Regions from separate parts of the Streptomyces fradiae ATCC 10745 genome, predicted to be linked through region 1. Evidence: riboswitches for the same ligand, from Rfam matches in the RefSeq annotation. Region 1 holds a riboswitch; each other region holds the start of a gene.
What was found. Region 1 has a riboswitch for cobalamin ahead of CP974_RS24045 (ABC transporter substrate-binding protein). Riboswitches for the same ligand answer to the same signal wherever they lie in the genome.
Positions count from the first base shown of each region.

Region 2: linked by a shared signal. The riboswitch ahead of CP974_RS01000 (energy-coupling factor ABC transporter permease) and the one ahead of CP974_RS24045 (ABC transporter substrate-binding protein) in region 1 are both predicted to bind cobalamin.
Region 3: linked by a shared signal. The riboswitch ahead of cobN (cobaltochelatase subunit CobN) and the one ahead of CP974_RS24045 (ABC transporter substrate-binding protein) in region 1 are both predicted to bind cobalamin.
Region 4: linked by a shared signal. The riboswitch ahead of CP974_RS20765 (ribonucleoside-diphosphate reductase subunit alpha) and the one ahead of CP974_RS24045 (ABC transporter substrate-binding protein) in region 1 are both predicted to bind cobalamin.

Region 1 is NZ_CP023696.1:5,456,530-5,463,793, reverse strand. Features, by position in the region: gene CP974_RS24070 (cysteine synthase family protein) at 1-1,051, shown strand, start outside; gene CP974_RS24065 (ATP-grasp domain-containing protein) at 1,048-2,373, shown strand; gene CP974_RS30455 (MFS transporter) at 2,366-3,952, shown strand; gene CP974_RS24050 (class I SAM-dependent methyltransferase) at 3,949-4,695, shown strand; cobalamin riboswitch at 4,787-4,968, shown strand; gene CP974_RS24045 (ABC transporter substrate-binding protein) at 4,999-6,042, shown strand; gene CP974_RS24040 (FecCD family ABC transporter permease) at 6,204-7,250, shown strand.
Region 2 is NZ_CP023696.1:238,548-245,811, reverse strand. Features, by position in the region: gene CP974_RS01025 (NAD(P)/FAD-dependent oxidoreductase) at 1-597, shown strand, start outside; gene CP974_RS01020 (DHA2 family efflux MFS transporter permease subunit) at 724-2,337, shown strand; gene CP974_RS01015 (energy-coupling factor ABC transporter ATP-binding protein) at 2,511-3,359, opposite strand; gene cbiQ (cobalt ECF transporter T component CbiQ) at 3,359-4,105, opposite strand; gene CP974_RS01005 (energy-coupling factor ABC transporter substrate-binding protein) at 4,111-4,590, opposite strand; gene CP974_RS01000 (energy-coupling factor ABC transporter permease) at 4,587-5,279, opposite strand; cobalamin riboswitch at 5,309-5,511, opposite strand; gene CP974_RS00995 (PTS sugar transporter subunit IIA domain-containing protein) at 5,546-5,929, opposite strand; gene dhaL (dihydroxyacetone kinase subunit DhaL) at 6,082-6,654, opposite strand; gene dhaK (dihydroxyacetone kinase subunit DhaK) at 6,690-7,264, opposite strand, start outside.
Region 3 is NZ_CP023696.1:3,481,000-3,488,263, reverse strand. Features, by position in the region: gene CP974_RS29645 (hypothetical protein) at 77-253, shown strand; gene CP974_RS15410 (NAD(P)H-binding protein) at 507-1,388, opposite strand; gene cobN (cobaltochelatase subunit CobN) at 1,790-5,392, opposite strand; cobalamin riboswitch at 5,428-5,559, opposite strand; gene CP974_RS15400 (ferredoxin-like domain-containing protein) at 5,570-6,880, shown strand; gene CP974_RS15395 (precorrin-8X methylmutase) at 6,877-7,264, shown strand, end outside.
Region 4 is NZ_CP023696.1:4,611,950-4,619,213, forward strand. Features, by position in the region: gene CP974_RS20745 (tetratricopeptide repeat protein) at 1-974, shown strand, start outside; gene def (peptide deformylase) at 1,049-1,699, shown strand; gene CP974_RS20755 (D-Ala-D-Ala carboxypeptidase family metallohydrolase) at 1,955-2,692, shown strand; gene CP974_RS20760 (ribonucleotide-diphosphate reductase subunit beta) at 2,813-3,769, opposite strand; gene CP974_RS20765 (ribonucleoside-diphosphate reductase subunit alpha) at 3,823-6,201, opposite strand; cobalamin riboswitch at 6,345-6,475, opposite strand; gene CP974_RS20770 (GNAT family N-acetyltransferase) at 6,512-7,027, opposite strand; gene CP974_RS20775 (hypothetical protein) at 7,197-7,264, shown strand, end outside.

The sequences.
Region 1 (7,264 bases):
CCTCCTGGACCGGGGAGCGGTCCGGCCGGGGCAGACCCTGGTCGACAGCTCCAGCGGCATCTACGCCCACGCCCTGGCGCTCGCCTGCCACCGCCACGGCATGCGCTGCCACATCGTCGCGTCCACCACCGTCGACACCACCACCCGCGCCCAGCTCGACATCCTCGGCGCCACCGTGGAGCAGGTCAGGCCGTCCCGGAACCTCAAACTGGACCAGGAGTTACGGGTGCGGCGGGTGGAGGAGCTCCTCGCCGAGCACCCCGACTGGCACTGGATGCGCCAGTACCACGACGACGTCCACTACCTCGGCTACCACGAGGTCGCCGACCGGATCGCGGCCGCGTTCCCGGCGACCCCGCTGACCGTCGTCGGAGGGGTCGGCTCCGGGGCCTCCACGGGCGGCCTCGTGGAACGCCTGCGCGCCGGCGACCCGTCCGTGCGGCTGGTGGGCGTCCAGCCCTTCGGCAGCGTCACCTTCGGCAGCCAGGACCACCACGACCCGGAGGCGATCATCGCCGGAATCGGCTCGTCCATCCCCTTCGGCAACGTCCGCCACCACCTCTACGACGCCCTCCACTGGCTGGACTTCACCCACGCCATGTCCGGCACGGTCGCCCTCCTGCGCGACCACGCCGTCTTCGCCGGGCTGTCCACCGGCGCCGGGTACCTGGCCGCGACGCACGAGGCCCGCCGCCACCCCGACCGGCTGCACCTGGTGGTCGGCGCCGACACCGGTCACCGCTACGTCGAGCGGGTCTTCGCCCGCCACACCGAGGCCCTGGACCCCGCCGCGCTGAAGCCGGTCGAGGTCTCCGCGCCCGAGGAGATGTCCATGCCCTGGTCCACGATGGCCTGGCGGCGCGCGGCCCGCCCATCGACCACGTCCGAACCCGCGACCACGACCACGACCACGCCCGGGACGGCGAAGGCGGCCCCGCCCGGGACGGCGGCGCAGACCCCGCCCGGGACCTCGACGCCGATCCCGTCCCCGACCGCGACCGCGACCGCGACCGCAGCCCCGTCCCCGACCGCGAAGGAGCACGCCGCATGAGCGTCGCCTGCCTGGAGTCGCTGACCTTCGGCCTCGGCCACCTGGTGCGGGCCGCCGACGTGCTCGGCGAGCGGCTGGTCCTGCTCACCCGCGACCCGTCGTACTACACGTACGAGCTGGGACGGCTCCCGGCGGACGCCCTCGACGTCGTGGAGGTCGACACCTTCGACGTGGAGCGGGTCGCGGACGTGCTGCGCCGCACTCCCGACCTGCGCGGCCTGATCAGCTCCACCGACACCTGGACGCTGGTCGGCGCGGAGCTCGCCGAGCGCCTCGGCCTGCCCGGCCTCGACCCCGCCGTGCTGCGCCTGACCCGCGACAAGGCGGCCGTGCGCGACCGCCTGTACGGCGCGGGGCTGACCCGCGGACGGGCCCACGAGGTACCGGAGGGGCGGGAGCCGCTGCGCGAAGTGCTGCTCAAGGAGGCCGGCCTGCCCGCCGTCCTGAAGGACACGGCGGGCACCGGCAGCCAGAACGTGTGGCTGGTCCGCGACGGGCGGGAACTGGACGCGGCGCTCGCCGAGGCGGCGGGCCGGGAGCTGAAGGGGCGGCTGTTCGCGGAGCCGTACTTCAGCGGGCCGGTGTACAGCGCCGAGACCCTCACCTGGGCGGGGCGGACCCGGCTGCTGGGCGTGTCCAGCCGGCTGATGTCCCCGGAGCCGTACTTCCGGGAGGAGATCACCGCGTTCCCCGTGGCCTTCCCCGAGGCGCGGCGGGCCGGACTGGAGCGGTGGCTCGGCGAGGTCCTGGCCGCGATCGGCTACACGGACCGCTTCGCGCACGTGGAGTTCGTGCTGACCGCCGACGGCCCGGAGGTCGTGGAGGTCAACCCCCGGATCGGCGGCGCCCTGGTGGGCGAGGGCCTGTGCCGGGCGCTCGGCGTCAACGTGTACGAGGCCATGGTCGAGGCCGCCCTGGGCCGCCGCCCCCGGCTGATGGACGCGGACCTGCCCGGCGGGCCCGCCGTCGCCTTCGTCCTAGGCTACCCGGCCGAGCCCGGGGTGTTCACCGGCGTCGCCGGGCTGGACCGGCTGGCGGGGATGCCGGGCGCCCCGGCCTGGTACCCGGTCAGGTCCGTCGGCGACACCGTCGAGCACCTGGCCGACAGCCGCGGCTACGCGGGCATCGTGTACGCCGAGGCCGAGACCGCCGAACTGGCCACCCACCGCGCGGTGGCGGCGGCCAACGCGGTCCGCGTACTGACCGAGCCGCTGCCCGCGGGGCCGCCGTCCGGTGAGCCTCGCACGGGCCCGCACCCGCACCCGGACCAGGGCCCGCACCAGGACGCCGAGCCCACCGCCCGTGGGGCGTCCGGTGGGTGAACGCCCCTCGGGCAGGCGGCCCCGGACGGGCCTGCGGGCCGCGCTGTCCACCCTCGACGGTCCGCTGCGCTTCCTGCTGCTCAGCTCGTTCCTGATCCCGCTCGGCAGCTTCATGGTCCTGCCGTTCATGTCGGTGTTCCTGCACGAGCGGCTCGGGATGGGGCTCGGCGCGGTCGGTGTCGTCCTGGCCGTGGCGTCCCTGGTGCAGTTCTCGGGCGGGGTCGTGGGCGGGGCGCTGGCGGACCGGATCGGGCTGCGCCGCACGATGGTGTGGGCGCTGGTCGTCCGCACGGCCGGGTTCACCGGACTCGTCCTGGCCCTGCGCTGGCCGCCGCTGGCCGTCGCGGCACTGGTCCTGACGTGCTGCGGGGCCGCGCTGTACCTGCCCGCCAACAAGGCGTACCTGGTGCGGAGCGTGGACGACGAGCGCCGTCCGGCGTTCCTGTCGGCGGGCAACGCCGCCCTGAACGCGGGCATGGCCGTGGGGCCGCTGGTCGCCGGGCCGTTCGTCCTGTCCTCGCCCGGGTGGCTGTTCGTCGCCGTGACGGCGCTGTTCGCCCTGGTCACGGTGGGCCACATCCGGCTCCCCACGGCGGCGGAGGACCGGGAGGGGGGCGGGCCCGACGGCCGGGGCCCACAGGTCGGGCCGGCCGGCCCCGACGACACCGACAGGCCCGACGGACCCGAGGACGCCGACAGACGGAACGGCCGCGGGGAGACCGCCCCGCAGGACGGACGCGGGGCAACCACCGCACAGGACGGACGAGGGCGACCCGTCCCCCAGCCGGGGCTGGACCGGCGGGGACGCCGGACCCGCCGGCACCGGCCGGGCCGGTGGGCCGGGGAGGCGGCCCTGCCGTTCGCCGCCAACGCGCTCGCCTTCTACCTCTACTTCCACTTCCAGCACTTCCTGGCCGTGTACACGGTCGAGCGGGCGTCCAGCACCTTCTACAGCCTGGTGCTGCTGCTCTGCTTCACCCTGGTCATCGTCGTCCAGCCGCTCGCGTCCGGCCTGATCCGGCGCATGCCGTACGCGACGGCCCTCACGGTCGGCTTCGCGGGCCTGGCGGCGGGGCTCGCCGTGCTGGCGGTCGGCACCCGGCCGGCGCTCCTGGCGGGCGGGGCGCTGATCACCCTCGGCGACATCGTGCTGTTCCTCAAGAACGACCTGGAGGCGCTGCGCCGCAGCTCCCGCTCGGACGCCGTGGTGTTCGGCAGGCAGCGGCTGGCGGCCGGGCTCGGTGCCTGCGCCAGCGGCCTGGTGGGCGGGCAGCTCTACGGGCTCACCGCCGGCCACACCGGCTGGTTCTGGCTGCTGGCCGCGGCGCAGTGCCTGGCGCTGCCCCCGATCCTTCTGGCGCTGCGCGGGCGCACGCGCCCCACCGGCACCCTCACTCCCCCGCACACCCACTCCCGCCCCACCCCGACCACCACCCCTTCCCCCTCCCCCTCCCCCTCCCCCTCCCCCTCACCCTCACCCTCACCCACCCCGACCCTCACCCCTTCCCCGCCATCCCTCCCCTCCCCCTCCCCCTCCCCCTCTCCCACGACGACCCGAAGGAGCACTGAGCGCGCATGACGCACACGGGCGGGTTCCAGGACGACGACTTCTGGACCGAGTTCCACGACTTCCTCTTCTCCGAGCAGCGCCACGCGCAGGCCGAGCAGCTGCTGGACACCTCGCCGCTGCTGTCCTTCCCCGCCGGAGCCCGGGTGCTGGACCTGTGCTGCGGCCCCGGTGTGTTCACGGTGCCGCTCGCCCGCCGGGGCTTCGACGTCACGGGGGTGGACCTGAGCCCCGCCATGCTGGAGCGGGCGCGGAAGCGGACGGCCGACGCCGGGGCGGAGGTGACGTACGTACGGGCGGACGCGCGCGCGTACGAGGCGCCGGGGAGTTTCGACGTCGTCCTCAACATGTTCACCTCGTTCGGGTACTTCGAGGACCCCGCCGACAACGCCCGCGTGCTGCGCACCATGTACACCGCCCTGCGCCCCGGCGGCACCCTCGTCCTGGACCTCGCCGGGAAGGAGCTGCTGGCCGGCAGGGTCACCCCGCCCAAGGTGGTGCGGCGCGGCGACGACGTGCTCGTGCAGACGGACACCGTGCTGGACGACTGGGCGCGGTTGCGCAGCGACTGGGTGCTGGTCCGGGGCGGGCGGGTGACGCGGGCCACCCTGGTGTGGTTCGTGTACAGCGCGGTCGAGCTGCGGCGGATGGCCCAGGAGGCGGGCTTCGGCCGGGTGGAGGTCTTCGGCGGCTTCGACGGCCGCCCCTACGACGAGAACGCCGAGCGGCTGGTGCTGCGGGCGGTCCGGGAGTGACGGAGTGACGGGGCGCCGGCGGGCACCGGGGCGTGAGCGGATGGGGGCGCGCGCGGGCGGGGCCGCACGCCCTTTTGACCTGGACTCGGCGGATCGTAGGATCAACAGGTCATCGCCGCGACGGGGAACAGGAAGCCGGTGCGAATCCGGCACGGTCCCGCCACTGTGACCGGGGAGTGCACCCTTCGACACGCCACTGCGCGCCGCGCGGGAAGGCAGGGGGAGGAGCGTCGATCCGGGAGTCAGGACACTGGCCCGTCGCGGGCCCGTTCCGAGGAGCGCGGACTCCCCAGGAGGCTTCACGTGTACGACGGCATGTCCCGTCCCCCCCTGCCCACCCCTGCCCGCGGGCGCCACGGCCTGCGCGCCGCCGCCGCGGCGCTCGCCCTGTCGGCGGCCCTGCTCGCCTCCGGCTGCGGCACGTCGCAGACCGCCGCCCAGGAGAAGGAGGCGGCGGCCCCGTCGGCCGTCGGCTTCCCCGTCACCATCGACAACTGCGGCGTGAAGACGACGTACGACAGGCCGCCCGCCCGCGTCGTCACCATCCACCAGCACCCGGCGGAGCTGCTGCTCTCCCTCGGCCTGAAGGACCGCATGGTCGGCACCGCCTTCCCCGACTCCGCCGTCCTGCCGGAGCTGCGGAAGGACTACGCGGCGATCCCGGAGCTGGCCAAGCGGGAGCCGTCGTTCGAGACGATCCTGGAGGCGGAGCCGGACCTCGTGTACGGCGGCTACGGCAGCGCCTTCGCCGACAAGGAGGGCCGCTCCCGCAAGGCGTTCGAGGACGCCGGCATCGACACCCACCTGAACCGCGAGTACTGCGGCGAGAAGCGGGTCACGATGGAGGACACGTACGAGGAGGTCCGCACCGTCGGCCGGATCTTCGGCGTCCCGGACCGGGCGGACCAGCTGGTCGCCGATCTCAGGGCGCGGGTGGGCAGGGCCACCACCGCCGTGCGGTCCGCGCCGAAGGTCCCCGTCTTCGTGTACGACAGCGGTGACAAGAGCGCCTTCACCGCGGGCGGCAAGAGCCTCGGCACCGAACTGATCCGGATGGCCGGCGGGGAGAACGTCTTCGCCGACCTCGACGACGTCTTCGGCGACGTCTCCTGGGAGCAGGTCGTCGAGCGCAGGCCGGAGGTCATCGCGATCTACGACTACGCGGGCACGGGGAGCGTCGAGCAGAAGAAGGAGTACCTGCTCGCGCAGCCCGCGCTGAAGGACGTACCGGCCATCAGGAACAAGCGCTTCGTCGTCCTGCCGCTGACCGCCACCCTGGTCGGCGTGCGGTCCGCGTACGCGGTGGAGGACCTGGCGCGGGGCATCCACCCCGAGAGCTTCGCGTGACGGCCCCGGCCACCGGGACGGGATCGGCGGCCGGAGCGAAGACGGGGCCCGGCGCCGGCAGCGCCCCCGCCCCCTCCGCCGCTGTCGAACACACCGCCCCCTCCCCCACCGTCGAACGCACCACCACCCCACCGACGGCACGCCGGCGCGGGGACGGGCGGGTGGGCCCGGCGGGGCTCGCCGTCACGCTCGCCGTCCTCGCGGCCCTGCTGCTGGTCTCCGTCACGGCGGGGCTGGCCATCGGCTCGGTGTCGGTCCCGCCCGGCCAGGTGTGGGGCATCGTGACGCACGCGCTGGGCGCCGACTGGGTGCGGCCGGACTGGTCGGGAGCGCGGGAGACCATCGTGCTGGACGTACGGGCGCCGCGCGTGCTGCTCGGGGCGGTCGCGGGCGCCGGACTGGCCGTGGTGGGCACCGCCCTCCAGGCCCTGATCCGCAACCCGCTCGCGGAGCCGTACCTGCTCGGCGTCTCCTCGGGGGCGTCCCTGGGCGCCGTCGTGGTGATCGTCTTCGGGGTGTCCCTGTTCGGGGCGCTGTCGCTGTCGCTGGCCGCGTTCGCGGGGGCGCTCGGCGCGCTGCTGCTGGTCTACGCGACCGCCCGCACCGGCGGCCGGATCACCTCGTCGCGGCTCGTGCTGTCCGGGGTGGCCATCGCCGCGGTGCTCACCGCCGTACTGGACGTGGTGCTGCTCACCACCGACCGGGGCAACGAGGCCCGCACGGTCCTCGCCTGGACCCTCGGCGGCCTCGGCGGGGTGAACTGGGCCTCCCTCTGGCTGCCGAGCACCGCCCTGCTGCTGGGCACCGGCACCCTCATGGTGCAGGCCCGCAACCTCAACCTGCTGCTGGCCGGGGAGGAGGCGGCGACCACGATGGGGCTGGACGTGGCCCGCTTCCGCGCCCGCATGTTCGTGCTGCTGTCCCTCGTCACCGGCGTCCTGGTCGCGGCGGCGGGCCCGATCGGCTTCGTCGGCCTGATGCTGCCGCACACCGTCCGCCTCCTGGTGGGCGGCGACCACCGCCGCGTCCTGCCGACGGCCGCGCTCGGCGGCGCGGTCTTCCTGGTGTGGGCGGACATCGCCGCACGGGTGGTCGCCGCGCCGATGGAGATCCCGGTGGGGGTCCTCACGGCGCTGTGCGGCGGCCCGTTCTTCCTGTGGCTGATGCGGCGCGACGCCCGGCGCTCCGCGGAGGGAGGAGGCGCGTGAGGACACCCCCCGCG
Region 2 (7,264 bases), 5.2 Mb from region 1:
GGCCTTGCCGGGCACTGGGGGCGCGGCGTGGTGCACTGCCCGTACTGCCACGGCTGGGAGGTGCGCGACGAGCCGATCGGGATCCTCGCCACCGGCCCCGGCTCCCTCCACCACGCGCTGCTGTTCCGGCAGCTCACCGACGACCTCGTCTACTTCTCCCACGGCACGCGGGTGGACCGGGACACCCGCGCCCGCCTCGCCGCCCGCGGCATCCGCGTCATCGACACCGCGGTGACCGGGATCGTGGCCGACGCCGGCGCGCCGACCGGTGTGCGGCTGGCCGACGGCACGGTCGTCGCCCGGCGGGTGATCGCCGTCGCCACGCGCACGCTGGCCCGCACCGAGGGCCTCGACGGGCTGAAGCTGCCGATGGAGGACCTGCCCGACGGCACGGGGCGCCGGTTCGCCTCCGCCCTGGCCGGCAGCACCGGCGTCCCCGGGGTGTGGGTGGCCGGCAACGCCACCGAACCGACCGCGCAGGTCGGCGCCGCCGCCGCGGCCGGCGCCCTGGCCGGTGCCCACATCAACGCCGACCTCGCCGCCGCCGACACCGACGCGGCCCTCGCCGCCGCCCCGGCCGGGGAAGCCCCCGCCTGACCCCTCCCGCGCGGTCGCCGCGTCACCGCTTCCCGCGGTGACGCCGGCCGACGTCCCGCTGCCCCCCTCTCCCGCGACCGGACCTGCTCCGGCGCCGGTCCCGCATGCCCTTCCCGGAAGGAAGACATGAGCGTCAACCAGCCTCCCCAGGCGGCGCCCCAGCCCACGAGCGACGGGGCCGCACCGGACGCGCGCCGGCTCCGCGCGATCCTGGTCACCGTCTCGATCGCCCTGATGGCCGTCATCGCCTCGGTGTCGGGACTGAACGTCGCGCAGACCCACATGGCCGTCGAGTGGGGCGCCTCCCAGACCACCGTCCTGTGGATCATCAACGCCTACACCCTGGCCCTGGCCGCCCTGCTCCTGCCGCTCGGTGCGATCGGCGACCGGCTGGGACGCAAGCCCATGCTGATCACCGGCCTGGTCGTCTTCGGCGCGGCCGGCGTCGCGGCCGGGCTCGCCCCTTCGGCCGCGATGATGATCGGCGCGCGCGTGGCCGCCGGCGTCAGCGCTGCGATGATCATGCCGGTCACGCTGTCCGTCATCACCTCGACCTTCCCCGAGAAGGAGCGCGGCAAGGCCATCGGCGTGTGGACCGGCGTCGCCGGCGGTGGCGGCATCCTCGGCATGTTCCTCTCGGCCCTGCTGGTGGACGTCGCCGACTGGCGGTGGCTGTTCCTGCTGCCCGTCGTCCTGGCCGCCGTCGCCCTGGCGATGACCTTCACGTCGGTGCCCGACTCCCGCGAGCAGGCCACCCACCCCTTCGACACCGTCGGCGCGCTGCTCTCCGTCGTCGCCGCGGTCGGGCTCGTCTTCGTGCTGCAGGAGGGCCCCGAGCGCGGCTGGACCGACCCGGTCACCCTGGCCGGCCTCGCCGTCGGCGTGATCGCCTCGGCGGTGTTCGTCGCGTGGGAGCTGCGCCGGCGCGACGCCTCGCTCCTGGACGTACGCCTCTTCCGCGGGCGCGGCCTGGCCGGAGGCTCCGTCACCCTGCTCGTCGTCTTCGGCGTCCAGGCGGGCATCGCCGTCGTCCTCTTCCCCTTCTTCCAGGCCGTGCTCGGCTGGTCCGGGCTGCTGTCCACCGCGGCGATGATGCCCATGGCCGTCATGATGATGATCACTTCCGGCCTGGCCCCCAGGATGGCCGCCAGGACCGGCGCCCGCTCCACCATGAGCGTCGGCATCGCCCTGTCCACCCTCGGCCTCGCCCTGATGGCTCTGTTCGTCTCCGTCGACGGCGGCTACCTCGCCATCCTGCCCGGCATGCTCGCCATGGGCACCGGCATGGGCCTGGCGATGACCCCCTCCACCGAGGCCGTCACCAGCTCCCTCCCCCGGGCCAGGCAGGGCGTCGCCTCCGCCCTCAACGACGTCACCCGCGAGCTCGGCACCGCTCTGGGCGTCGCCCTGCTCGGCGCTCTCCTGGCCGGCGGCTACCGCGGCGCCATCGACGGCAGGCTCGCCGGCATCCCCCGAGACGCCGCCGACACCGCCCGGGAGGGCATCGCCAACGCCGTCGGGGCCGCGCCCGGCACCGGCCACCACGCCCAGGACCTCGTCAACGCCGCCCGGCAGTCCTTCGTCGACGGCCGGCAGCAGGCCATGTGGGCAGGCGTCGCCGTCCTGGCCGCCCTGCTCGTCCACGTCGCCCTGCGCGGCCCGGAGAACACCGCCCCCCTCCGGACCGGGGACGAGGCGCGCCCCGCGTCGGCGACCGCCGGGAACGTCGCCGCCCGCTGACCCGAGGCGAGCACCGTGCGAAGCCCGCACGGCGAACGGCCGTCGGGCCCGGCCCCCCCGTGCCGGGCCCGACGGCCGCGCAGCGCCCTCAGCGCCACCGCCCCGCCCCGCGCCCTGCCGCCCGGTGGCACGGCACCCCGTGGCCCCGCGCTCCCGCCCCGCCGGGCGGGCCCTCAGCCCCGCACCCCCCGCGCCGCCGCCCAGGCGTCCAGCTCCTCGGGGGTGCACGGCGCCGGCTCGCCCTCGCCCAGCAGCCCCCGCGCCCGCAGCAGCCGGGCCACGGACATCGCCCACGGCCGCCGCAACCGCGCCGCGTCCAGCAGCCCGGCGTCGGCCAGCAGCTCGGCCACCGGACCCGTCCGCGGCCCGTCCGGCGTCAGCACCGCCGCGTCGTCCGCCCACCGCAGGGCCAGGTCCACGTCGTGCGTGGCCATCACCACCGTCGTCCCCGCCGCCCGCAGCCCGTCGAGCGCCGCCAGCAGCCGCTCCTGCCCGTGCGGGTCGAGCCCGGCCGTCGGTTCGTCGAGGATCAGCACACGCGGCCGCATCGCCACGGCGCCCGCGATGGCCGCCCGCTTGCGCTGCCCGTACGACAGCAGGTGCGTCGGCCGGTCCTCCAGCGCCGCGATGTCCAGGGCCTCCAGCGCGTCCCGCACCCGCGCGCGCACCTCGTCCTCGGGCAGCCCCAGGTTCATCGGCCCGAACGACACGTCCTGCCCGACGGACGCGGAGAAGAGCTGGTCGTCCGGGTCCTGCACGACGAGCTGCACCGTGGTCCGCAGCCGGGTCAGGCCCTTCCGGTCGTACGCCACGTCCCGCCCGTCCACCCGCAGCCGGCCGCTGCCGCAGCGCAGCCCGCCGCTGAGCAGCCGCAGCAGCGTCGTCTTGCCGCTGCCGTTGCGGCCCAGCACCGCCAGCGCGCGCCCCTCCGGGACGGCGAAGTCGACGCCCGACAGCACGGGCGGCCCGTCCTCGTACGCGAATCCCGCGCCGACCAGCTCCACCACGGCGGACCCCGGCATCACAACGCCCCTTCCAGTACGAGGGTGAGGGCCACCACGGCGGCCAGCAGCGCCGCCGTCGCGGCCAGGAAGCGCCGGTCCACCCGTGCCTCGGGCACCAGCACCCGCAGCGTCCCGTCGTAGCCCCGCCCCGCGAGGCCCGTCTGCAACCGGGCCGCCCGGTCGAACGCCCGGACGAACGCGGTCGCGGCGAGCCCCGCCACCGACCGCCACGCCGCCGCCCGGCCGGTCAGCCCGAGCCGCGCCGCCTGCGCCTGCCGGATCCGCGCCACCGCGTCGAGCAGCAGGAACCCGATCCGGTACATCACCAGCGCCACGTCCACCACGGGTGCGGGCACCCCGGCCCGCACGAGCCGGGGCAGCACGTCCGACACGGGCGTGGTGAACGCGAACAGCAGCAGCCCCAGGGACGCGGCCGAGGTCCGCAGCAGCAGCCCGGCGGCGTGCGCGGGGCCGTCCGGCGCGAGCGCCACCCACCCGGCGGGCCCGCCCACCTGGAACAGCAGCGGCACGGCGCCCGTCACACAGAACCCGAGCGGCAGCCGCCACGCCCGCCACAGCCGGCGCGGCGCCACCCCGGCGGGGCCCAGCAGCACGGCCAGCGCGGCCGCGGCGACCAGCGGCGCGCCGGGCCACGGCGGCAGGGACACCGCGCACGCGGTCAGCCCGAAGCCGAGGACGGCCTTCTCGGCCGGGTGGCGGCGGCGCCAGCGGCTGCCGTGCGCCGCCACGTCGATGGGCAGCACCCGCGCTACTCCCCGGCCGCGGACCGCTCGCCGCGGCCCCCGGTCCCGCCGGCGCCCGGTGCGTCCCCGTCGGCGGCCTCGGCCCCGGCCGCGGGAACCGCCCCGGCCGCGTGCCCGGCGTCCGTCACGGGGCGGGCTTCCGCCTCCGCCGTACCGGTACGCGCCTCCGCCGCACCGGCCGCGGCCTGCCGGGCGGCCTGCCGGCGGCCGCGCCGGAGCCCGAAGTAGTACGCCAGCACACCCGCGCCCAGCGCCGCCTGCAGCGCGAACAGCGCGGACTCGACCTCCCCGGACGGCGGCTCGTACAGCGGCGTGAACCACGGCTCGTAGTCCGGGGCGATCTCCGTGATCGCCGTCTCCGCCTGCGCGTCGGCGCCCGCGAAGGGCTCCTCCCGGCCCTCGCCCAGGCCCAGTGCCAGCGGCAGCACCGCCAGCGCCGCGACCACGAGCAGCAGCAGGGCGTTGATCCTCGTGTCACGCTTCACCGGACCGCCGCCCCCTTCGCCGGACCGGCCGCGGGGAGCACCCCGAGCCGCGCCAGCTCGCCCTTGCTGGACTGCCGCAGCAGCCGCATCACCAGCACCGTCAGCAGGCCCTCGCTCACCGCCAGCGGCAGCTGCGTCACCGCGAAGATCCCGCCGAACTTGGCGAGCGCCCCGGCGAAGCCGGTCCCCGGGTCGGGGAAGGCCAGCGCCAGCTGGACGCTCGTCACGCAGTACGTGGACAGGTCGGCGGTGAACGCCCCGCAGAAGACGGCCGCCATCAACGGCGCCCCGGTCCGGCGCAGCAGCCGGTACACCGCGTACCCGGCCCACGGGCCGACGACGGCCATCGAGAAGACGTTGGCGCCGAGCGTGGTGAGCCCGCCGTGCGCCAGCAGCAGCGCCTGGAACAGCAGCGTGATCGTGCCGAGCACCGCCATGACCGGCGGCCGGAACAGGATCGCGCCCAGCCCCGTACCGGTGGGATGCGAGCAGCTCCCCGTCACGGACGGGATCTTGAGCGCCGACAGGACGAAGGTGAACGCCCCCGACGCGCCGAGCAGCAGGGTGGACTCGGGATTGGCCCTGACCTCGCGGGTCAGGGCGCGGACCCCGTGGACGACGAAGGGAGCGGCCGCCAGCGTCCAGGCGACCGCGTGCTCCCGGGGCAGGAAACCCTCGGCGATATGCATGTGGGGGAGACCCTCTCCAGCACCTCGTGGATGGACAACGCGCCCTGGCCGGTCTCCTGGCTGACGGGTCGTACCGCCTCGGCTCCGCCTTCCCGGACGCCGCGGTCTCCCGCGGCGGTCCAGTGGCTTCCCCGCTCGCGCGGGGGGTGGAGCCGGACATTCCCGATCACAGTGGCGAGGGCCGCGCCGGCTTCGAACCGGCTTCCCGAGCACCAAGGCCCTGTGACCCTAGTGCGTCGGACGACCCCCTCACAACCGTGCTCATGTCACACCTTGCGGTAGCCGTACGCCTCCGAGGCCGCCGCCGCCACCGCGTCGAGGCCGCCGCCCGCCGCCGAGGTGACCACCGCGGCGACCGCGCCCTCCACGAACGGGGCGTCCAGCAGACGGGTCCCGCCGGGGAGTTCGCCGTCCTCGGCGAGGGCCTTCACCGTCAGTACGGCGCTGCCCAGGTCGGCCAGCACGGCCACCCCGGCGCCCAGGTCCACGGCGCGCGCGGCCCGCGCGACCAGCTCGGCGTCCGTGCCGAGCCCGCCGTCGGGCCCGCCCCCGGCGGCGGCCACGGGCACCCCGGCGGCCCCGCCGGCCAGCCCGCGGGCCAGCTCGGCGACGGCGCGGGCGACCTCGGCGCTGTGCGACACGAGGACCACCCCGACCTTCCCCGCCGCACCCCGGCCCCCCGGAGCGCCGGCACCCGCCGCAGGACCCTCCGCCGCAGGACCCTCCGCCACTCGGCCCTCCGCCACCGGCCCGTCCGGACCCCGACCCCCCGGAGCGCCCCCCGGCGCCGCTCCCGCCGCGCTCACGCGGCCGCCTCCGCCAGCGCGGCGAACAGCAGCGCCGACGACGCGGCCCCCGGATCCTCGTGGCCCACGGAGCGCTCGCCCAGATAGCTGGCCCGGCCCTTGCGGGCGAGCATCGGCACGGTCGCCACCGCCCCCTCCCGCGCGGCCCGCGCCGCCTCCCCGAAGCCGCCGCCCCGCTCGAGGGCCCGCGCGCCGGGCTCCAGCGCGTCCAGCATCGTCTTGTCCCCGGCCGCCGCGCCGCCGAGCCGGGCGACCGCCTCCACCCCGGCGCGCAGCGCCCGTCCGAGGTCCTCGGGCGTCACCTCGGCGGCGTCGCCCAGCGCCTTGCCCGCCCCGCGCAGCAGCGTCCCGTACAGCGGCCCGGAGGCCCCGCCGACGGTCGAGATCAGCCGCCGTCCCGCCGCCACCAGCACCGCGCCGGGCGTGGCCTGCGGCTCCACCTCCTGGGCCGACACCACCGCCGTGAAGCCGCGCCGCATGTTGACCCCGTGGTCGGCGTCGCCGATGGCGGCGTCCAGCTCGGTCAGCCGGTCCGCCTCCCGGTCCACGGCCGCGTCCGCGGCGGCCATCCAGCGCGCGAAGAACGCGGCGTCCAGCACGGCGCTCACCGCCCCCACCGCAGCGCGGGCGTCTGCACGGGCGCGTCCCACAGCCGCAGCAGCTCCTCGTCGGCCCGGCACAGCGTCACCGAGGCGCCCGCCATGTCGAGGGAGGTCACGTAGTTCCCGACGAGCGTGCGGGCCACGGGCACCCCGCGCTCCGCGAGGGCGCGGTGCACCTCCGCGCCGAACCCGTACAGCTCCAGCAGCGGAGTCCCGCCCATCCCGTTGACCAGGAGCAGCACCGGCCCGGACGGGCCGAGGTCGTCCAGCACGGCGTCCACCGCCGTGTCCGCGATCTCCCGCGCCGTCATCATCGGGCGCCGCTCCCGGCCCGGTTCGCCGTGGATGCCGACGCCCAGCTCCAGCTCGCCGGGCGGCAGGTCGAACGTCGGGCCGCCCTTCGCGGGCGTGGCGCACGCGCTCAGCGCCACCCCGAAGCTGCGGGAGGCGGCGTTCACCCGCCGGGCCACCGCCTCGACCCGCTCCAGCGGCGCGCCCTCGTCGGCGGCGGCGCCCGCCAGCTTCTCCACGAAGAGCGTCGCCCCCGTGCCGCGCCGCCCGGCCGTGTGGGGGCCGC
Region 3 (7,264 bases), 2.0 Mb from region 1:
CCGACCGTACGGACAGCCCGCCCGAGACGCACGTGCTTTTCTCGTTTGCCTCGCTTTGTGTGGGTACTCGGTCGCCATGAGTACACAGACAGCGCCCGGCGCGGGCGGCGCGGAAACGCCCGCCGCGCCCCAGCCCATCTCCCTCCACCGCGACATCCAGGGCAGAGTCCGCACCTGCCGCCCGGCCCGCACGGACAGAGAACCGGAGGACCCCACCGCCCAGGAGTGGCACATCATCCTGGGCGAGGACTGATCCAGGCGGACACCGAGGGCGGCCCGGCCCCCACTCGGACGGCCCCGTCGTCACCACGCACGAGCTGCCCGACCGAGCGCTCCGTCCCACCGGCCGCCCTCCCACCCCTGCGCGTCCACGCCCCTCGTGCACGCCCCCACCACCCTCCAACGGCCGCTCCGTGATGAACAGCCGTCCCCGTGGAGGCCCGCCGGCCCCACCGAGATCACGCCGCCCCGCCGGGAGAAGCCTCCTGCGGCAGGACCTGGCGGCCCTACCGACCCACCAGGTGGGCGTAGTCCCGCGGGTGCGCCGACAGGTACGCGCGCAAGGTCATCGGCTCGTGGCCCGCCACCCGCTCGACGGTGTCGGAGACCGCGGCCAGCTCACCCCGCGCGACGGCCTCGTACGAGCTGACCCAGCCGTCGAGCCGCCACCGCTCGGCGCCGTACCCGGCACGTGACGCGTATGCCTCCTCCCTGGTCTCCGGCAGGTACCGGATCGTCCGTCCGGTAGCCCGCGACATCTCCTCGGCCGCCTCCGCGAGGGTGAACGCCTCTCCTCCCGTCACGTCGTACGCTGCGCCGTCGTGCCGGCGGTCACGGGCCAGCAGCACCACCGCCGCCACGTCGGCGATGTCCTCGTGCGCGACGGCGGCCACCCTGCCGTTGCCCGCCGGGCCCCTGATCACCCCGTCCGGACCAGTCATCGCGGGGATGCCCGCCAGGTACCAGTTGTCCCGCAGGAACGTGAACGCCAGCCCCTCGTGGGCGCGGACGTACTGCTCCGTGTGCCAGTGGTCCCGCGCGAACGTGAACGTCGCGTCCGGCCCGGCCCCCTGGAACGACAGGTACACGATCCGCCCCACCCCGGCCGCCACCGCCGCGTCCACGGCCGTCCGGTGCTCCGCCACCCGGTCGGGCGACTCGTGCGCCGACACCAGGAACAGCGTGTCCGCACCGTCCAGCGCCGCCCTCATCGCCTCGCCGTCCCCGTACGCGGCGGGCGGCGCCTTCACCGCCCCCGGCACCTCCGGAAGCCGCGCCGGATCCCGTCCCAGCAACCGCACCGGCACCCCGGCCGCGCCCAGCCGGTCGGCCACGCGCCGCCCGATCCGCCCGGAGGCTCCGGTGACCGCCACCACGTCATCGCTCATACCGGCAGTCTCCGCCCGGCACGCCCACCCGGCACCCCGACCGCCCTCTCCACACCCCCTTCCGGCACCCCGACCGCCCTCTCCACACCCCCTTCCGGCACCCCGGACGTCCCCTCACCCAGTTCCTCGGCCACTCACCTCAGCCCATCCCCGCATCAGCGCACCCGCCCCTGCCGCACCCCGCACCCCGCACCCGGCCCACCCGGCGCCACCGCTCCAGCGCCCCCACGCCCCGTCCACGACGCCGCGCACCACCAGGACCCGAGCCCACGCCAGGCGTCAGGTACGCCGCCTCATCCGGCAGGACCAGCCTACGGACGAAACGCCACAGCCGCCCGGCCCTGTGGACAACCAGGCCGGGCGGCTGTGGACAACCGGAACCGCGAACGAGGAAGCGGGCGTTACGCCTCGTCGCCGCCCTCCAGGTCGCCCTCCGTCTCCAGGTACACCTGCTTCAGCTCCTCCAGCACCCGCGGGTCGGGCTTCGCCCACATGCCGCGGGACTCCGCCTCCAGGAGCCGCTCCGCGATGCCGTGGAGCGCCCACGGGTTGGCCTCCTGGAGGAACGCGCGGTTCTCCGGGTCCAGGACGTACGCCTCGGTCAGCTTGTCGTACATCCAGTCCGCGACGACACCGGTCGTGGCGTCGTAGCCGAAGAGGTAGTCGACGGTCGCCGCGAGCTCGAAGGCACCCTTGTAGCCGTGGCGGCGCATCGCCTCGATCCAGCGGGGGTTGACGACGCGCGCGCGGAACACACGGGACGTCTCCTCCACCAGGGTCCGCGTGCGGACCGTCTCCGGGCGGGTCGAGTCGCCGATGTACGCCTCCGGCGCGGTGCCGCGCAGGGCGCGGACGGTGGCGACCATGCCGCCGTGGTACTGGAAGTAGTCGTCGGAGTCGGCGATGTCGTGCTCGCGCGTGTCCGTGTTCTTCGCGGCGACGGCGATCCGCTTGTACGCCGTCTCCATCTCCTCGCGCGCGGGGCGTCCGTCCAGGCCCCGGCCGTACGCGAAGCCGCCCCACACCGTGTACACCTCGGCGAGGTCGGCGTCGGTGCGCCAGTCGCGGGAGTCGATCAGCTGCAGGATGCCCGCGCCGTACGTACCGGGCCGGGAGCCGAAGATGCGGGTGGTGGCGCGCCGCTCGTCGCCGTGCTCGGCCAGGTCGGCCTGCGCGTGGGCGCGGACGTAGTTCTCCGTGGCGGGCTCGTCGAGGGAGGCGGCGAGCCGCACCGCGTCGTCGAGCAGCCCGATCGTGTGCGGGAAGGCGTCACGGAAGAAGCCGGAGATGCGCAGCGTCACGTCGACGCGGGGGCGGCCCAGCTCGGCGAGCGGGATCGGCTCCAGGCCGTTGACGCGGCGGGACGCGTCGTCCCAGACGGGGCGGACGCCCAGCAGCGCCAGCGCCTCGGCGACGTCGTCGCCGCTGGTGCGCATCGCACTCGTGCCCCACAGGGACAGGCCGACCGAGGTGGGCCAGTCGCCGTTGTCGGCGCGGTACCGCTCCAGCAGCGAGTCGGCGAGGGCCTGCCCGGTCTCCCACGCGAGGCGCGACGGAACGGCCTTCGGGTCGACGGAGTAGAAGTTCCGGCCGGTCGGCAGGACGTTGACCAGACCGCGCAGCGGCGAACCGGACGGGCCGGCCGGTACGAAGCCGCCGTTGAGGGCGTGCACGGCGTGGTCGAGTTCGGCGGTGGTGGCGCCGAGGCGGGGCACGACCTGGCGGGCGGCGAAGTCCAGTACGGCGGCGACCTGCTCGCCGTGGCCCTCCGCGACCGCCGGCACGGCGGCCGGGTCCCAGTCGGCGGCCTCCATGGCCTCCACCAGCGCGCGGGCCTTGGCCTCCGCCTCGTCGGCGGTGGTGCGGGTCGCGGCGGACTCGTCCAGGCCGAGCGCCTCCCGCAGGCCGGGGAGAGCCTGCGTGCCGCCCCAGATCTGCCGGGCGCGCAGGATCGACAGGACCAGGTTGACCCGCTCGGCACCGGACGGGGCGGTGCCGAGGACGTGCAGGCCGTCGCGGATCTGCGCGTCCTTCACCTCGCACAGCCAGCCGTCGACGTGCAGCAGGAAGTCGTCGAAGCCGTCGTCGTCGGGCCGGTCCTCCAGACCCAGGTCGTGGTCGAGGCGGGCGGCCTGGATGAGGGTCCAGATCTGGGCGCGGATCGCCGGGAGCTTCGCCGGGTCCATGGAGGAGATCTGCGCGTACTCGTCGAGCAGCTGCTCCAGCCGCGCGATGTCGCCGTACGAGTCGGCGCGGGCCATCGGCGGCACCAGGTGGTCGATCAGTGTGGCGTGGGCGCGCCGCTTGGCCTGCGTGCCCTCGCCGGGGTCGTTGACGAGGAAGGGGTAGACCAGCGGCAGGTCGCCGAGGGCGGCGTCGGGGCCGCAGGCGGCGGACAGGCCGGCGTTCTTGCCGGGCAGCCACTCCAGGTTGCCGTGCTTGCCGAGGTGGACCATGGCGTCCGCGCCGAAGCCGCCGTCGGAGGCGGGCGCGGCGATCCAGCGGTAGGCGGCCAGGTAGTGGTGCGAGGGCGGCAGGTCCGGGTCGTGGTAGATCGCGATCGGGTTCTCGCCGAAACCGCGCGGCGGCTGGATGAGGATGAGCAGGTTCCCGCGCCGCAGCGCGGCGAGGACGATGTCGCCCTCCGGGTTGCGGGAGCGGTCGAGGAACATCTCGCCGGGCGGCGGGCCCCAGTGCTGCTCGACGGCGGAGCGCAGCTCCTCCGGCAGGGTCGCGAACCAGCGCCGGTAGTCGGCGGCCGGGATGCGGACCGGGTTGCGGGCGAGCTGCTCCTCGGTGAGCCAGTCCTGGTCGTGGCCGCCGGCCTCGATGAGGGCGTAGATCAGCTCGTCGCCGTCGCCGGACGCGAGGCCCGGCACGTCCTCGTCGCCGAAGTCGTACCCCTCCTCGCGCAGCCGGCGCAGCAGGGCGACGGCGGAGGCGGGGGTGTCCAGGCCGACGGCGTTGCCGATGCGGGAGTGCTTCGTCGGGTACGCGGAGAGGACCAGCGCCAGGCGCTTCTCGGCGTTCGGGATGTGCCGCAGCCGCGCGTGGCGGACGGCGATGCCGGCGACGCGGGCCGCGCGCTCGGGGTCGGCGACGTACGCGGGCAGCCCGTCCTCGTCGATCTCCTTGAAGGAGAACGGGACGGTGATGATCCGCCCGTCGAACTCGGGTACGGCGATCTGGTTGGCCGCGTCGAGCGGGGACAGGCCCTCGTCGTTCTCCTCCCAGTCGGCGCGCGGGCTGGTGAGGCACAGCGCCTGCAGGACGGGGACGTCCAGGGAGGCGAGCGCGCCCGCGTCCCACGCCTCCTCGTCGCCGCCGGCCTGGGCCTCGGCGGGCTTGGTGCCGCCCGCGGCGAGGACGGTGGTGATGACGGCGTCGGCGCCGCGCAACTGGTCCAGCAGCTCCGGTTCGGGGGCGCGCAGGGAGGCCACGTACAGCGGGAGGGCGCGGCCGCCGGCGTCCTCGACGGCGTCGCACAGGGCGCCCACGAAGGCGGTGTTGCCGCTCATGTGGTGGGCGCGGTAGTAGAGCACGGCGACGGTCGGGCCGTCGGCGGTGCGGGGGGTGCGCTCCAGCGGGCCCCAGGTGGGCGCGGCGGCCGGCGGGTCGAAGCCGTGGCCGGTGAGGAGCACGGTGTCGGAGAGGAACCGGGCGAGCTGCTCCAGGTTGTCCGGGCCGCCGTGGGCGAGGTAGGCGTGCGCCTCGGTGGCGACCCCGATGGGGACGGTGGACGCCTCCATGAGCTGGGCGTCGGGCGCCTGTTCACCGGTGAGGAAGACGACCGGGCGGTCCTGGGCGCGGAGCAGGTCGATGCCCTCCTCCCAGGACCGGAGGCCCCCGAGGAGGCGGACGACGACGAGGTCGACTCCGTCGAGGAGGCCGGGCAGCCCGTCTATGGGGAGGCGTGCGGGGTTGGCGAACCGGTACTCGACCGGGCCGCCCGCCGCGCGGGCGCTCAGCAGGTCGGTGTCGGAGTGCGACAGCAGCAGAATCACGCGTGCCGGGCCTTCCTCGGGGTGTCCTCGCCCCGGGTGGTCGTGGGTGGCGGGAGTTCCTGACTCGCGGGGCCGCTCGGGTCCTGCTCACAGTGGCGGGACCGCGCCGGATTCACACCGGGCTTCCTCCCTAGGGTCCTGGGACCCTGTGCCGTCTGCATAGTAGAGGCTGCGCGTATGCTCGCCGCCATGCCGCCCAGCCCATCAAAGCCCCGGAACGGGGGCGAATCCCACATACGGGATCCCCTTCGGAACCGTGTCCGCGACCGTGCGGACGCGTGCCCCGGCGCACTGCGGCTGCACCGCGCGGACGACGGGGGCCTGGCCCGGCTGCGGCTGCCCACCGGTGTGCTGACGGCCCCCCAGGTCGCCGCGCTCGCCGATGCCGCGGACCGGCTGGGCGACGGCCGGATCGGTGTCACCTCGCGCGGCAACCTCGATCTGCGCGGCCTTCCCGACGACTGCGGCCTCGCCCTCGCCGAGCTGCTGGGCGCGGCCGGGCTGCTGCCGTCGGCCGCGCACGAGCGGGTGCGGAACATGGTCGTCTCCCCCCTGTCCGGGCTGGACGGCCGGGGCTTCGGGGACGCCGGTGCGTGGGCGCGCTCGCTGGACGCGCTGCTGTGCGCGCGGGCGTGGACGACGGGCCTCTCGGGGCGGTTCCTGTTCGCCGTGGACGACGGGCGCGGGGACGTGGCCGGCCTGGGCGGGGATGTGACGTTGGTCGCAGAGCCGGACGGCCGCGCTCTGGTAAGGATCGGGGGCCTCGCGTGGCGGGTCGCCCCGGACGACGCGCCGACCGCGGCGCTGGCCGCGGCGGAGGGGTTCCTGGCGGTGGCCCGGGAAGCGGGCACGGGGGCCTGGCGGGTGGCCGAACTGCCCGACGGCGCACCGCTGGAGGAAGCTGTGACGGAGCGTCTGGCCACGGCCGGGGTCGCCGCTGCACGGGCCGCGGCACACGCGGCGGACGGTGCGGAGGCGCTGCCGGGCGCGGCGGGCGTTCCGCCGGTCGCGGCGCCGCCCGAGCCGGGATTGGTCGGCGACCGCGCCGTGTCGGTGGTCGCGCCGCTGGGGCGGGTCACCAGCGGGCAGTTCCGCGCCCTGGCGGCGGGGTCCGGCGACGAGGTGCGGGTGACACCGTGGCGGGGCTTCGTCGTGGCGGGCCTGGCCGGCCGGGCCGAGGCGGAGGAGCGGCTCGCGGCGCTCGCCGACGCCGGGTACCTCACCCGGCCCGGTTCGCCCTGGCTGGCGGTGAGCGCCTGCACGGGCCGGCCGGGCTGCGGCAAGGCCCTGGCCGACGTACGGACGGACGCGCGGCCGCTTCAGGACGCGGCGCTGCGCGGACTTCCGGCGCACTGGTCCGGGTGCGAGCGCCGGTGCGGCCACCCGCAGGGCGACTGGGTGGACGTACGGGCCACCGGCGACGGCACCTACGACATCACCGTACGGGCCGCGCGACGAGACAACGACGACGCACAGGCACAGAGATGAGCGGGAGCACAGTGTTCGACTACGAGAAGGACGGCGCGGAGATCTACCGCCAGTCCTTTGCCACGATCCGCGCCGAAGCGGATCTCGCGGGTCTGCCCGCCGACGTCAGCCAGGTCGCCGTGCGGATGATCCACGCCTGCGGCATGGTCGATCTCGTCCGCGACCTCGCCTACACGCCGGAGGTCGTCTCCCGGGCCCGCGCCGCGCTCCGCTCCGGAGCGCCCATCCTGTGCGACGCGCAGATGGTCGCCAGCGGCGTCACCCGCAAGCGGCTCCCCGCCGACAACGAGGTCGTCTGCACCCTCTCGGACCCGTCCGTGCCCGGCCTCGCCGCAGAACTGGGGACGACCCGCAGCGCCGCCGCGCTGGAGCTGTGGCGCGACC
Region 4 (7,264 bases), 840 kb from region 1:
TCTTCGGGAAGGTACGGCATCGGCCCTCCGCCTCGTGGCGGCAGGCCACCGACCGCGCGTTCACGCTGATCGGGGACGGGCGGTACGAGGACGCGGGCGCGCTGCTGACGCGGGCGGCGGACCTGGAGCCCTGGCTCTCCGAGTCCTGGTTCAACCTGGCGCTGCTGCACAAGTTCCGGCACGACTGGGAGCAGGCGCGCGCCGCCGGGCTCCGCGCGGTCGCCCTCCTCGACAAGGAGGCCGGGGCGCCCGACTGGTGGAACGTCGGCATCGCCGCCACGGCCCTCCAGGACTGGCCGCTGGCCCGGCGGGCCTGGCAGGCGTACGGGATGAAGGTGCCGCCGGGGGACGCGCCGGGCGGGGAGCCGACCGGCATGGAGCTGGGCAGCGCGGCCGTACGGCTGTCGCCGGAGGGCGAGGCGGAGGTCGTGTGGGGCCGCAGGCTCGACCCGGCCCGCGTCGAGGTGCTGTCGATCCCGCTGCCGTCGTCGGGGCGCCGCTGGGGCGAGGTCGTCCTGCACGACGGGGTGCCCAACGGCGAGCGCACCACCGCGTCCGGGCACAGCTTCCCCGTCTTCGACGAGATCGAGCTGTGGGCGCCGTCGCCCGTGCCGACCTGGGTCGTCCTCCTGGAGGCCGCGACGGAGGCCGACCGGGACGCCCTGGAACGGCTCGCCTCCGACGCCGGGTTCGCCGCCGAGGACTGGTCGTCGTCCGTGCGGCTGCTGTGCCGCACCTGCTCGGAGTCCCGGATGCCGAGCGCCGAGGGCGACGGCGAGCACCTGGACCCGCACGACCACAGCGAGCCCGGCCACCCCGGCCCGCTCGGCCACCGCACCGCGGGCGACCTGTGGGTGCCGGAGCGGGAGTGCGGCATCGCCGCGCCCGCCGGGCTGGTGCGCGGGCTGCTCGACGGCTGGGTCGCCGACAGTCCGGACAGCCGGGAGTGGCGGGATCTGGAGGAAGTGTGCTGATGCCCGTCGGCGCGGGCCCGTAGGCTGTACGGGCACATCGCAACGGGTATCCAAGGGAAGGCGCGAAACCGGACATGGCGCAGCAGGAGACGGACCAGCAGGGCTACGGGCCCCTCCCCGTGGACGACGAGGGGTTCGTCGTGGACACGGAGGACTGCGAGGAGCGCGAGCGGACGTACCGCGAGCGCGGCACGTCGCGCCCCATCACGGTCGTCGGGAACCCGGTGCTGCACAAGGAGTGCAAGGACGTCACCGAGTTCGGCGAGGACCTGGCCCGCCTCGTGGACGACATGTTCGCCAGCCAGCGCACCGCCGAGGGCGTCGGCCTCGCCGCCAACCAGATCGGCGTCGACCTGAAGGTCTTCGTCTACGACTGCCCCGACGACGAGGGCGTGCGCCACGTCGGCGTCGTCTGCAACCCGGTCCTGGAGGAGCTGCCGCCGGAGCGGCGCGCCCTGGACGACTCCAACGAGGGCTGCCTCTCCGTGCCCACCGCGTACGCCTCGCTGGCCCGCCCCGACTACGCGGTGGTGCGCGGCCAGGACGTGCGGGGGAACGCGATCAAGGTGCGCGGCACGGGCTACTTCGCCCGCTGCCTCCAGCACGAGACGGACCACCTGTACGGCTACCTGTACATCGACCGGCTGTCGAAGCGGGACCGCAAGGACGCCCTGCGGCAGATGGCCGAGGGCACGCCGCGCTACCCGGTCGTCCCCAACGACTGAGCCCCGCCGCCCGGTTCGCGACTCCGCCGGGCGCGGCGACCCCGCGCCCGGAAGGGGCCGCCCCGGCGGCGTACCGGCGGCTTCCGCCGGCTCTGCCCGGCTCCGCCCGGCTCTCCCCGCTCCGGCCCCCTCTTCTGACGTCCCTTCACCATTCCGTCACCACCCCGCCCCGCGGCATTGGCGCACGGCCTGTTGACGCGCGTTGAACGTCCCGCCAGTCTCTGGCGTACACCGTTCTCACAGCAGGGAGACGCAATGCTGAGACGCACGGCCCGCCTTCTGTTGTCCATCGTCATGGTCGCCGTCGCCGGCCTCGCCGGGGTGGTCGCCACGGCCGGGCCCGCCCAGGCCGACGACTGCTACACGTGGTCGCGCACCCTGTCGCAGGGCGCGACCGGCTCCGACGTCACCCAGCTCCAGATCCGCGTCGCCGGCTACCCGGGCTACGGCGGGGTGCTCGCCGTCGACGGCTCGTACGGCCCGGCGACCACCGCCGCCGTCAAGCGCTTCCAGGCCGCGTACGGGCTGACGGCCGACGGGGTCGCCGGTCCCGCCACGTTCAGCAAGATCTACGCGCTCCAGGACAGCGACTGCACCCCGGTCCACTTCAGCTACGCCGAGCTCAACCGCTGCAACTCCACCTGGTCCGGCGGCGCCGTCAGCGCCACCACCGCCAAGGCCAACGCGCTGCGCACCATGTGGAAGCTGGAGGCCCTGCGGCACGCCCTCGGCGACCAGCCGATCACCGTGACCAGCGGCTTCCGCTCGTACTCCTGCAACAGCGCGGTCGGCGGGTCGTCCAGCAGCCGCCATCTGTACGGTGACGCGGCCGACCTGGGCGCGGGCCCGCACTCGCTGTGCAAGCTGGCCCAGGCGGCCCGCAACCACGGCTTCAACGGCATCCTCGGTCCGGGCTACCCCGACCACAACGACCACACCCACCTCGACCACCGCTCCAGCCGCTTCTGGTCCGCCCCGACCTGCGGCATCTGACGCACCGGACCCCGCCGGACGGGCCCGCGGCACGGGCCGCGTCCGGGCGGGGAACGACGGCGGCCCGCACCGCCCCCGCGAGGGGAGGTGCGGGCCGCCGTACGCCCGGAGGCGGACCGGTCAGAAGTCCTCGTCCAGGTCGACCGAACCCTCGACGGCCACCTGGTACGCGGACGGGCGCCGCTCGAAGAAGTTCGTCAGCTCCTGCACGCCCTGGAGCTCCATGAACGCGAACGGGTTCTCCGAGCCGTACACCGGGGCGAAGCCCAGCCGCGTCAGGCGCTGGTCGGCGACGCACTCCAGGTAGGCGCGCATCGACTCGGTGTTCATGCCCGGCAGGCCGTCGCCGCACAGGTCGCGGGCGAACTGCAGCTCGGCCTCCACGGCCTCCGCCAGCATCGCCGTGACCTGCCGGCCCAGCTCGTCGTCGAACAGCTCCGGCTCCTCCTTGCGGACGGTGTCCACCACCTCGAAGGCGAAGCTCATGTGCATCGTCTCGTCGCGGAAGACCCAGTTGGTGCCGGTCGCCAGGCCGTGCAGCAGGCCGCGCGAGCGGAACCAGTAGACGTACGCGAACGCGCCGTAGAAGAACAGGCCCTCGATGCACGCGGCGAAGCAGATCAGGTTCAGCAGGAAGCGGCGCCGGTCCGCCTGCGTCTCCAGCCGGTCCATCTTCTCGACGGAGTCCATCCACCGGAAGCAGAAGGCGGCCTTCTCGCGGATGGACGGGATGTTCTCGACGGCGGCGAACGCGGCGGCGCGGTCGTCCGGGTCGGGCAGGTAGGTGTCGAGCAGCGTCAGGTAGAACTGGACGTGCACGGCCTCCTCGAAGAGCTGGCGCGAGAGGTAGAGCCGCGCCTCCGGGGAGTTGATGTGCTTGTACAGCGTCAGCACCAGGTTGTTCGCGACGATCGAGTCGCCCGTCGCGAAGAACGCCACCAGCCGGCCGATGAGGTGCTGCTCGCCGGGCGTCAGCTTCGCCAGGTCGGCGACGTCGGAGTGGAGGTCGACCTCCTCGACGGTCCAGGTGTTCTTGATGGCGTCGCGGTAGCGCTCGTAGAAGTCCGGGTAGCGCATCGGCCGCAGGGTCAGTTCGAAGCCCGGGTCGAGCAGGTTCTGGGGTCGGGTGGTCACTGGCAGGCCTCGCAGGACTCGGGGTTCTCAAGGGAGCAGGCGACGGCGTCCGGCTCGGACACCTGCTGGACGGGCACGGTGGTCGCGGACGCGGCGCGGGCGATCCGCGTCGCGGGGCGGGAGCGCAGGTAGTACGTGGTCTTCAGGCCCTGCTTCCAGGCGTACGCGTACATCGACGACAGCTTGCCGATGGTCGGGGTCTCCAGGAACAGGTTCAGCGACTGCGACTGGTCCAGGAACGGCGTGCGCGCGGCGGCCATGTCGATCAGGCCGCGCTGCGGGATCTCCCACGCCGTGCGGTACAGCTCGCGCACGTCGGCGGGGACCCAGGTGAAGCCCTGCACCGAGCCGTTGGACTCGCGCAGCGCCTCGCGGGTCTGCGCGTCCCACACGCCGAGCTCCTTGAGCTCGTTCACCAGGTAGGAGTTGACCTGGAGGAACTCACCCGACAGCGTCTCGCGCTTGAACAGGTTGGACACCTGCGGCTCGATGCACTCGTACACGCCCGCGATGGACGCGATCGTCGCGGTCGGGGCGATCGCCAGCAGCAGGGAGTTGCGCATGCCGGTCGTCGCGACGCGCTCGCGCAGCGCCGCCCAGCGCTCGGGCCAGGCCAGCTCCACGTCGTAGTGGTCGGGGTGCAGCACGCCGCGCGCGGTGCGGGTCTTGTCCCAGGCCGGGAGCGGGCCGCTGCGCTCGGCCAGGTCGGCGGACGCCTCGTACGCGGCGAGCATGATCCGCTCGGCGATCCGCGTGGACAGGGCGCGGGCCTCCGGCGAGTCGAAGGGCAGCCGCAGCTTGAAGAAGACGTCCTGGAGGCCCATCGCGCCCAGGCCCACCGGCCGCCAGCGGGAGTTGGACCGGGCGGCCTGCTCGGTCGGGTAGAAGTTGATGTCGACGACCCGGTCGAGGAAGGTGACGGCGGTGCGGACGGTCTCGTCCAGCCGCTCCCAGTCGATGGAGTCCCCGGCGACGAACGCGCCCAGGTTCACCGAGCCCAGGTTGCAGACCGCCGTCTCGCCGTCGCCCGTGACCTCCAGGATCTCGGTGCACAGGTTCGAGGAGTGGACCGTGTGGCCGGGCTCGGCCGTCTGGTTGGCGGTGCGGTTCGCGGCGTCCTTGAACGTCATCCAGCCGTTGCCGGTCTGCGCGAGCGTCCGCATCATCCGGCCGTACAGGTCGCGGGCCGGCATCGTCTTGCGGGCCAGGCCCTTCGCCTCGGCGGCCCGGTAGGCGGCGTCGAAGGCGTCGCCCCACAGGTCGACCAGCTCCGGCACGTCCGACGGGGAGAACAGCGACCACTCGGCGTCCGCCTGGACCCGGCGCATGAACTCGTCCGGGACCCAGTGGGCCAGGTTCAGGTTGTGGGTGCGCCGGGCGTCCTCGCCCGTGTTGTCGCGCAGCTCCAGGAACTCCTCGATGTCGGAGTGCCACGTCTCCAGGTAGACGGCGGCGGCGCCCTTGCGGCGGCCGCCCTGGTTCACGGCGGCGACCGAGGCGTCGAGCGTCTTCAGGAACGGCACGATGCCGTTGGAGTGCCCGTTGGTGCCGCGGATGAGCGAACCGCGCGAGCGGATGCGGGAGTACGACAGGCCGATGCCGCCCGCGTGCTTCGACAGCCGTGCCACCTGGTGGTAGCGGTCGTAGATGGAGTCCAGCTCGTCCTGCGGGGAGTCCAGGAGGTAGCAGGACGACATCTGCGGGTGGCGGGTGCCCGAGTTGAAGAGGGTGGGGGAGGACGGCAGGTAGTCGAGGCGGCTCATCAGCCCGTACAGCGCCTCCACCTCGGCGAGCGCCCGCTCCGAGTCGTCCTCGGCCAGGCCGCAGGCCACCCGCAGCAGGAAGTGCTGGGGGGTCTCGACGACCTTCCGGGTGATCGGGTGGCGCAGCAGGTAGCGGGAGTACAGGGTGCGCAGCCCGAAGTAGCCGAAGCGGTCGTCGGCCGCCGGGTCGGCCACCGCGTCCAGCCGGTCGGCGTGGCGGGCGACGAAGTCGGCGGTCCGGTCGGCGATGAGCCCCTCGCGGTGGCCGACGGCGACCGACGCCGAGAACGCCACGGCGCCCTGGCCGGCCGCCTCGTCGCGGATCGTGCGGGCCAGCAGGCGGGCGGCGAGCCGGGAGTACGCCGGGTCCTCGGCGATCAGGCCGGCCGCCGCCTCGGTCGCCAGCTCCCGCAGCTCGGCCTCGTCGGAACCGGCGTGCCGGCCGCGCAGGGCGGCGGCGGCGACCCGGCCGGGGTCGGCGTCGGGAAGGTCCGCGGTGAGGTCGGTCAGGGTCCGCAGCAGCGCGGTGCCGGGGGCGTCGCCTCCGGCGGCGTCGCCTCGGGTGGCGTCGGCTTCGGTGGCTGAGGCCGGATCCGCTGGCGCGATGGTCACGTGGGGGCTCTCCCTCGCTCGGCTCGGGGCCGCGCGGCGGGAGGCGGGAGCGGGCGCGCGTGAGCCCCGGGCACGGGGGCGTGCGTGACCGCGTCCGCCGGCCCACTCCGCGAGGCCCGGACGTCTGGGCACCCGGACCGGATGGTCCGCGTGCGCTGCCGGCAGGTCGTCGGACTTGCGGGGTACGCGTAGGGCACACCGGTACACCGTTGCGGGACAGTTCCGGACTCGCACCGGATTCCCCTGCCGCGGCAGCGAGGATGAGCATACATGTGGGGGGCGGTCGTTACGGCACCCCCCACATGTTGTGTCAGAGTGTCATCTCGTACGCGAGGAGTGGCAGGCCGGGCAAGGGCTCCCAGTCCCGGTGCGGGGCCCTGGCGAAGCCCGTCCGGTCGTACAGCCGCCGGGCCGCGACGGCCTGTGGGGTGACCGACAGGACGAGGCGCAGGCACCCCTCGCGGGCGCGCGCCCGGTCCGCGCACGCCCGTACGAGCGCCTCGCCCACGCCCCGCCCGCGCGCCGCGCCGGAGACGGCGAGGACCCGGAACTCGGCCTCGTCCGGGCCCGCGATGTCCGCCCACGGGGCGCCGCCGCGCGACACGAACGTGACCCCGCCGAGGAGGGTGCCGTCCACGTCCACCGCGACCAGCACCTCCGCCTCGGCGGCCCGGCGCGGCACGTCGCGCAGCACGTCCAGGTACGGGTCGTCGGCCCCGTGGGCGAGGAGCCCGCCGTCGAGGTAGGCGCAGGCGCTGATCTCGCCGAGCGCCTGGTGCTCGCCGGACCGTACGGGGCGGATGGCGAAGCCGGGATCAGGTGACATGACTGGGGAGTGCGGTGCGTTTGAGCCGTGCGGCACCATGAGAGTGGGGGTGGAGGGGGTATGTGCGACCGATGTGCCGGGGGCGAGGCGAGCGGTGTCCATGTCGGGCAGTCTGCCTCGGCTGCCCTCGTGACGCACCGTGTAATGCGTTTCGTATTACACTGGAGGAATGACGCCGAAGACGATCAGCTTCCGCACCGACTCGGAAACCCACCGCGAACTGGAGGTCCTCGCACA